2 regions of the Kribbella sp. NPDC000426 genome follow, and region 2 is predicted to be linked to the other one. Evidence: riboswitches for the same ligand, from Rfam matches in the RefSeq annotation. Region 2 holds a riboswitch; the other holds the start of a gene.
The links. Region 2 has a riboswitch for thiamine pyrophosphate ahead of thiS (sulfur carrier protein ThiS). Riboswitches for the same ligand answer to the same signal wherever they lie in the genome.
Positions count from the first base shown of each region.

Region 1: it holds a riboswitch for thiamine pyrophosphate, as region 2 does, so the genes downstream of both, ABT313_RS17225 (purine-cytosine permease family protein) here and thiS (sulfur carrier protein ThiS) in region 2, are expected to answer to the same signal.

Region 1 is NZ_JBEPDK010000003.1:698,250-702,618, forward strand. It holds gene ABT313_RS17215 (anti-sigma factor family protein) at 1-9, shown strand, start outside; gene ABT313_RS17220 (cation:proton antiporter) at 48-1,265, shown strand; gene ABT313_RS17225 (purine-cytosine permease family protein) at 1,207-2,532, opposite strand; TPP riboswitch at 2,528-2,646, opposite strand; gene ABT313_RS17230 (alpha/beta fold hydrolase) at 2,664-3,326, opposite strand; gene ABT313_RS17235 (hypothetical protein) at 3,323-4,159, opposite strand; gene ABT313_RS17240 (DUF3152 domain-containing protein) at 4,191-4,369, opposite strand, start outside.
Region 2 is NZ_JBEPDK010000003.1:37,080-41,448, reverse strand. It holds gene ABT313_RS14005 (DUF6807 family protein) at 55-1,917, shown strand; gene ABT313_RS14000 (thiazole synthase) at 1,892-2,665, opposite strand; gene thiS (sulfur carrier protein ThiS) at 2,667-2,870, opposite strand; TPP riboswitch at 2,861-2,972, opposite strand; gene ABT313_RS13990 (LacI family DNA-binding transcriptional regulator) at 3,026-4,027, shown strand; gene ABT313_RS13985 (glycosyl hydrolase) at 4,024-4,369, opposite strand, start outside.

The DNA of each region.
Region 1 (4,369 bases), 660 kb from region 2:
CGCGACTGACCTGTAACGCCCGGCAGGCCTGGCGGCACTGACCTGGTATGCCGGACGTCGAGTTCACCAATCTGTTCGCGGTCGCGGTGATCGCGCTGCTGGCCCCGCTGCTGCTCGGATTCGCCCCGCGCCTGCGGGTGCCGGCCGTCGTGCTGGAGATCGTGGCCGGGATCGTCGTCGGCCCGCACGGCCTCGGGTTGGTCGACGTCGATCTGCCGGTGCAGATCGTGTCCCTGCTGGGTCTTGCGTTCCTGCTCTTTCTGGCCGGACTCGAGATCGACGTCCACCAGCTGCGTGGCCGGGTCCTGCGGCTCGCCGTACTCGGCTATGTGGTCACCCTCGCCCTGGGTGGGGCAACCGGGGCGGCGTTCGCGGCCGCCGGTTGGGTGCACAGCGCGTTGTTGCTCGCAGTGACCCTGTCGGCGACCTCACTGGGGCTCGTGGTCCCGGTGCTCAAGGACGCCGGTCAAGCGGACGGGACGGTCGGTCAGTTCACCATTGCGGCGGCTTCGATTGCCGACTTCGCGGCTGTGCTCCTGTTGTCGCTGGTGTTCTCGACCGAGGGTGGAAGTGCTGGCGAGCGGTTGATCATGGTCGGGCTGTTCGCCCTGCTCGTGGCAGTCACCGGACTGGTAGTGGCGACCGCGGGCAGGTCGCAGCGGATCGGTCTGGTCCTGTTGCGGTTGCAGGACACGACTGCCGAGATCCGGGTCCGGGCTGCTGTGGTGCTGCTGATCGCCTTTGTGGCCTTGGCCGAGCAGTTCGGGCTGGAGACGATCCTCGGGGCGTTCCTGGCCGGGGCCGTCGTCGGTCTGGTGGACCGCGATGCGACCTCGCACCCCCGGTTCCGGACCAAGCTGGAGGCGCTCGGCTACGGCTTCCTGATCCCGGTGTTCTTCGTGACGAGTGGCCTGCGGCTGGATCTGCGTGGGCTGGTCGACGATCCGGCGTCGCTGGTGCGGGTGCCGCTGTTCCTGCTGGCGTTGCTCGTCTTGCGCGGAGTACCCGCGTACCTGTCGGTGCGGACGCTGGGTCGTCGCAGTACGGCGGCTGTTGCGCTGTTGCAGGCGACGTCGTTGCCATTCATCGTGACCGCTACGCAGATCGGCGTGGTGACCGGGCTGATGACTCCGGTCACCGCCGCCGCGCTGGTCTGTGCCGGGTTGTTGTCGGTGCTGATCTTCCCGGCGGTGGCGCTCGTACTGCTCAGGCAGCCGGCCGCCGACCGATCCGGCCGAGGAGAACCGCGGCCAGCATCGAGATGACGATCGAGGTGTACGTCGCGCCGAGCCAGGTCGGGACCGCGTGGTGGTTGAAGACGGCCTGCTGTACGTCGGTCCAGAACGGGGACCAGCCGGCCACGGTGCCCGGGTTGACGAGCTGGTACGCGACGAATCCGATCAGCCACGCGAGCGTCGGCTGCCAGCGGAACTTCGCCGTACCGGAGACGTCCCAGTTCATCTTGCTGACCACGAAGAAGTCCGCGATCGCGACCGCGAACAACGGGATGAAGACCGAGCCGATCAGGTACAGGAACTGCGTGTAGTTGCCCAGGTCAACCATTAGCGCGATGCCGGTGGCGAGCACGCCGATCGCGACCGAGATCCACCGGCGGTCGATGTGGCCGATCAGGTTGTGCGCGGCCATCGTGGTCGAGTAGACGTTCGCGTAGGCCTCGTCGACCTCGTCGACCAGCAGGACGAACAGCGCGATCGCACCGGCCGGCAGGGTGACCAGTGCGGTGATCACGTCGTCGCTGTTGGTCTGCAATGTGGCGACTGCGACGACGCCGAGGGCGTAGTACCCGATGGCTGCCAGGCCGTAGCCGAGCGCGGACCCGCCGAACGCAGCCTTGTTGGTCCGCGAGTGCCGCGTGTAGTCGGCGGCCAGTGGGGCGAACGACACGACCCCCGCGGCGGCGAGGTCCACGGCCGGCCAGAAGCCGAACACGCTGTCCTGCGGCAGCGCGTGCACCGGCTTGCTGAGCACCTGCACGAACAGGTAGACCGACGCGATCAGCACCAGCCACACCATGAACTTCCGCAGGATCTTCACGCTGCCCAGCGGCCGGACCGCCATCGTCGTCGCGATGATCCCGGCCAGTACGACGAACAGCCAGCGCCAGCGTTCACTCGTCACCGCGACCGCAGCCTGCGAGATCACGATGATCTCCATCGTCGCCCAGCCGACGTTCTGAGCGATGTTCAGGACGGTCGGCGCGATCGAACCGCGACGGCCGAACAGCCCGCGCAGGCTGGCCATCGCCGGCGCACCGGTGTGCGACCCGAACACGGCCGCGCCGCCCAGCACGAGCGCCCCGATCCCGCAGCCGACGACGACCGCGAGCAGGCCTTGCCACAGCGAGCCCGTGTACGCCGCCACGAGCGCACCGGTGACCGGGCCGAACAGCGAGATGCCGAAGTTGCCCCACAGCGTGAACTGGTCGAAGAAGCCGAGCGTCCGCGGCGCATCCGTGGTCAGAACAAGCGGCGCCTCGGTGGAGCTGGCAGGACGAACAGCGGTATCGGTCATGAGTGACCCCAATCCCTACGCCGGCATTACCCGGTCAGGTTCAGGCGGTCGGCGACCCTAGCTGTCGCCCTCTCAGCCCGCGCATGTTCGGTGCGAGCTCCCGCATAGGTTGTGCTTCGGAGTCTAACGCGTCAGCTAGTTTCCGGGAGGGCGGCTGCTCGTTCTATGAGAGCGGCTAGCTCCGGGCCGTTGGTGACGACGGGCATGTGCGCGCCGGTGTCGAGCGTCCGGGCCTCGCCGTGGCTGAGTTCGGCGAGGCGCTGGACCCACTCCGCCGTCGACAGCAGGTCATGTTTGCCGCGGACGATCAGCACCGGCGCCTTCACCCGGCTGATGACACCGGCCAGGTCATGGTGCCGTGAGGCCTCTCCGGCCCGGGCGATCGTCGGCAGCGTCGTACGCGCGTACTGCGGGGTGACGGTGCGGACCAGCTTCGGGGCGTCGGGTATGGCGGAGCCGAAGAGCCGGACCGCTCGGTCGACCCAGCTCGACATCCGGGCGTCGCCGGACGGAGCGGCCAGGACGAGGGCGTGGGTCAGCTCGGGGTACCGGACCGCGAGCTCGACGATGATCTGGCAGCTGGCTGAGTGGCCGACGAGGACGGAGCGCTCGCGGATCTTCTCGGCGAGGGCGACGGCCAGTGCGCGCGGGTGCAGGTCCTCGCGGGCGCCGGCGGGTTCGCCGTACCCGGGCAGTGTGACCACGTGGTACGGCGTGACGAGATGCTCCACGGTCCGGGCGTACGACTCGGGGCCGAGGCCCAGACCGGGCACCAGGACGACTGGTGCGCTCACTCCCAGGGTGCCTTGACCGGTGGGCCCTGGACGACCGGGTTGCGTACGTCGGGCTTCAGTTCGCGGTACCCGAGGAACAGGCCAACCGCGAGGATCAGCAGACCGGCACCACCCCAGCCGTACGCCGTGGGCAGCCGGTCGACTGCGCCGTCGATGGATCCCAGGCCGGTGGACAGCACCATGATCAGCCAGACCAGGATCGGTACGAGCGACACCGCGACCAGGCCGAGTCCGACCAGCTCCGCCGGCTCGGGCTTGCGGCCGGCCTTGCGGCGGGCGAGTACGTCGCGGATCCACATGAACAGGGCTCCTGCGCCGACGACCACGAGCAGCAGTTGGCCGATCGCGTCGATCACGTCTGTGCGGAGCGGGTGGTTGAGTGGCGAGCCCGGCGCCTGCGAGATGTCGCGGAGCGAGACCCGCTGGACGGAGATGACGAGCAGACCGTAGAACCCGGCGATCACCGTGGCCAGGCCGACGACCCGGGCTGCACGGGGGTCACGCGGCTGCTCCTCTCTTCCGTATACGGGGAGCTGGTGGGGCTCGGGGTTCGACGGGGCGCCGTACGGCATGCCGGGGCGGTAGCTGGGCGGCTGGGCGTGCTGCGGACCAGCCTGCGGCTGCGGCGGGACGCCGTACTGGCCTGGTGGGGTGCCGTAGGGCTGGGGCGGCGCGTACGGACCTTCGGCCGGCGGGGCGGCTGGGCCGGCGCCGTACGTGCCACCGCCGTACGGCGTCGGCGGGGCGTAGTGGTGCTGCTCCTCGCTGGGCTGCTGCTCGGGCTGCTGGGGCTGATCGCCCCGGCCGTACGTCGGGAAGTCCTGTGACGACATCGCTGCGCTCCTCCCGTCCGTACCTAGCTTCTCAGGTTGCCTTGATGGTGGGCCAGGCGTTGGGCAGACAGCCGGCCAGGCCCTTCGTCTGCTGCATCATCACCGGTGCGGGGGTCTTCGGCTTGGTGCAGGTCGAGTGCCCGTGCCCGAGCGCGTGACCGACCTCATGGTTGACCAGGTAGCTGCGGTACAGCTCGACGTTGCCGTTGT
Region 2 (4,369 bases):
GATATACCCCGGCAAGGGTTGAGAAACCGGTTTCCGTCGGGAGAGGATACGGGGGTGGGCCGGACACCGAAGGACTCGATCACGATCGCCGACGTCGCACGGCTGGCGGAGGTGTCGCGGGCGACCGTGTCCCGGGTGATGAACGGCCGGCTCACTGTCGCACCCGAGATCGTCGCCCGGGTGCGTGCGGCCGCCGACCGGCTCAACTACCGGCCCAGCGACCTGGCCCGCAGCCTGTCCCTCGGCCGGACGAACATGGTCGCGCTGGTGGTCCCCGATCTGGGCAACCCGCTGTTCCAGCAGATCCTTCGCGGCATCACGAACGCATCCGCGGCGGCCGGGTACCGGGTGCTGGTCGCCGAGACCGACGAGGACCCGACCGCCGAGGCCTCGATCGCGATCGAGGCGCGACGGCGATGCGATGCGCTGATCATGGTCTCGCCGCGGTTGGACGAGGAGCGGTTGCTCGAGCTGTTGCCGCAGGTGCAGCCGGTCATCCTCGTCAACCGGCAAGGCCCGGAGGACGTCTCGTCGGTGGTGGTCGATTACGGCCGCGCCGTACGGATCGTGGTCGATCACCTGGTCGGGCTGGGGCATCGGCGGCTCGCGTTCTTGTCCGGCCCGGCGGCGAGTGCGTCGAACACGCTCCGGCTACGAGCTCTTGAGATTGCCGAGCGGGAGATCCCGGGGCTGGAGCTTGTCCGGCTCGAGTGCGGGCGGTCGATCGAGGACGGGTACGCCGCGGTGGAACGGGTGCTCGAGTCGCATGTGACCGCGGTGGTCGCGTTCAACGATCTGGTCGCGTTCGGTCTGCTGGCTCGGCTCAACGAGGTCGGCGTCGCTGTACCGGCTGATCTGTCGGTGACCGGGATGGACGACATCGGGCTGGCGCGGTTCGCCGTACCGTCGCTGACGACGGTTCGCGTGCCGCAGAAGGACCTTGGGGAGCTGGCGTGGCGGCGGTTGCATGCGTCGATCGCGGCACCGAACGGCGACGCGGACGACGTACCTGAGCTGCGGCTGGCGGTCCGTGCGAGCACGGGGCCGGTGCCGCAGGCGCCGCGGTCGTCCGGTGGTACGGCGCCTGGCCGGCTCGCGTGGCAGCAGCAGGGCGACATCTTCGCGCTCGGGAGCGATTCGGGCCTGCTCGCGCGGTACGAGTTCGGCCGGCGGATGCCGCAGGTGCACGCGCCGCGGCCGTACCTGCACCCGGTTCGTACGCTCGGCGGGCATCCGCTGACCGAGGTCAGTCCGGTCGATCACCGGCATCACTACGGCGTCTCGCTCGCCGTACCGGTCGTCAACGGCACCTCGCACTGGGGCGGCCGGACGTACGTTCGCGACCAAGGCCCGACCCTGCTGACGAACCACGGTCAGCAACGCAGTCGTGGCGTCACGGCCGACGGTCACGAGCTGATCGACGACATCACCTGGTACGACGAACAAGGCCGGCCGCAGCTCGTCGAACGTCGTCGTCTCGTCGGCGAACTCGCTGCCGGCGGCTGGCGACTCGACTGGCAGAGCGTCCTGACCGCGCGCTACGGGTCGGTGCAGATCGAGAACCCGACCACGGCCGGCCGGGAAGGCGCCGCGTACGGCGGGATCTTCTGGCGCCTGCCAGTGGCCGGGACTACGGTGCTGTCGGCTGATGGTGAGGGCCTCGACGCCGCCTTCGGTTCGACAAGTCCGTGGCTGGCCTTCGTCCAGGGTGACGTGACGCTCTTGCTGGTGCAGCCCGACGACGTACGGCGTTGGTTCCTCCGCACGGACTCGTACGTCGGTGCGTGCCCGGCGCTTGCCTGGGACAGCCCGCTCACGCTGCAACCCAACCAGGAGCTGACGCTGTCGCTCACCGCGCTCCTGCTGGATCGGCCGGTCGACCTCGCCGAGGCTAAGTCGTTGGCAGACCAGTTGTAGGTGACGACGCCAGCGCGGACTGCCAGCGGCGGGGGACCCGACCGGCGAGGCGCGCGGCTCGTCCTGCGGAGACAGCATCACGCATCGCGGCGGCCATCAAGGCAGGCTTCTCCGCACGTGTCACCGGGGTCGCGAGCATGACCGCGTCGCACCCGAGCTCCATCGCCAGCGCGGCGTCACTCGCCGTACCGATGCCGGCGTCGACGATGACCGGAACGTTCGCCGCTTCCGCGATCAGCGCGATGTTGTGCGGGTTGCGGATCCCGAGCGCCGAACCGATGGGTGCGGCCAACGGCATGACAGCCGCGCAGCCTGCCTGCTCGAGCCGGCGGGCCAGGATCGGGTCGTCGTTCGTGTACGGCAGCACGGTGAAACCGTCCGCCACCAAGGCTTCCACGGCATCGAGCAGCTCGAACGGGTCGGGCAGCAGCAGGTGATCGTCGGCGACGACCTCGACCTTGATCAGGTCGGTCTCCAACGCCTCCCGCGCCAGCTTCGCGGTCAGCACGGCCTCGGCGGCGGTGTGGCAACCGGCCGTGTTCGGCAGGACGTCGATGCTGTGCTTCTTGAGTACGTCGAGCACCGAGCCCTCGTGCCCGGTCCCGAGGCGGCGCATCGCGACCGTGGTCAACTGGGTGCCAGAGGCAATCAATGCCTCTTCCATCACTTCCAGGTTGGCCGAACCGCCGGTCCCCATGATGAGCCGGGACGTGTACGTGCGCCCGCCGAGCTCCAGTGGATCGTCCATCTCAACCTCCCTGCGTCGCGCTGACGATCTCGACCCGGTCGCCTGGTTGGAGCGCCGTCTGCGCCCACTCGGCTTTGGTCAGCACGTTCTGGTTCACCGCGACCGCGATACCGGTCGTGCGATCGGAGTACTCCGTGATCAACTCGGCCACGGACTTGCCGGCCGGCACGTCAACCGCCGTACCGTTCACCCAGACGGATTCCATCGCTTCCTCCCTACGCCGGAATTACCCGATTCAGGTTCAGCGGTCGGTGACGGTGCAGTCACCCTCTCAGCCCACTCCCTGCGAGCTCCCGCGGACCTCTCGACTATAGCGCCCGGGCCGCTATCGTGACCAAAGGTGTCCGGGAGGGGAGCGGCTTGGCCAAGCGGGTTGGGATCTCGGATGTGGCGGCCCGGGCGGGCGTCAGCCCGACGACGGTTTCGCATGTGGTGTCCGGGCGGCGGCATGTGTCGGAGGCGACCCAGGCCCGGGTGCGGTCGGTGATGGACGAGCTGGGCTGGGAGCCGAACCAGCTCGCGCGCAGCCTGCGGATGCAGCGGACGCAGACGATCGCGCTGATCGTGCCGGACATCACCAACCCGTTCTACCCGTCGGTCGCGCGCGGCCTGCTCGACGTGGTCAGCGAGCCCGGGTACCAAGTGCTGATCGGAAACACCGACGGCTCGCCTTCGGCTGAGAAGGATCTGGTCGCACGGATGGTAACTCGCAGCGTCGATGCGATCGTGTTCGCCGGCTACTACAGCAAAGCGAGCGACGTCGCGGCGGCCGTCGAGGCTGGGATCCCGGTGGCGCTGATGGGCGGGCGTCGGGCCTCGGCGGGTATCGACGTACTGACCTCTGATGACCTCGCGGCGGGGGAGATCGCGACGCGGTACCTGATAGGTCGCGGCTATCACCGGATCGGCTTCATCACCGGTCCGTCCGGTGACGGTCCGCCGGCCGACCGCGTGCGAGGCTACCGGCGCGCGCTGACGTCGGCCGGGCTGCGGTTCAACAGCCAGTTGGTCGTCCGCGAGGAGTTCTCCCGCGCCGGTGGTACGTCGGGTCTGGAGCAGCTGCTCGAACTACGCAAACCGCCGCGGGCGGTGCTGTGCACGAACGACATGGTCGCGATCGGAGCGCTCGACGTTGCCCGCGCCCGGGGCCTGCGCGTACCCGATGACCTTGCCGTGATGGGTTTCGACGACATCGAGGCCGCCGCGCTGATCTCGCCGTCGCTGACCACGATCGCGGGCGATCCGCGCGAGCAGGGTCGCGCGGTCGGCCGGGTGCTGCTGGGCAGGCTGGCGGGGACGGCCGCCGGCCTGCCGCAGCGCATTCTGTTCGCGCCTTCCGTCGTACCGCGGGAATCCGCCTAAGGGGCGGTCACCGAGGTCACGGTCGAGCCCGAGATGTACGTCGGCCAGACGCCGACCGTGACGGTGATCTGGCCGTTCGCGTTGGGTGTCATCGTGCTGGTCAGCCCGTAGAGGCTGGTGACCTGGACGGGGCCGGTCGCGTTGACCGTCACCGTCGTGTTGGATCCGGACGCGGCCCAGATCGCGCGGAACGGCGTACCGTCGTTGCCTGCGTAGACCTGGTCGATCAGACCGTTGCCCGGGTACTCCTTGCCGAGGAACGTCGCGCCGCGGAGCTGACGAGCAGCTGTCGCATAGGCGACGTACGACGGCTTGGGCGTGTACTTGCCGAGCGCGTCCGCC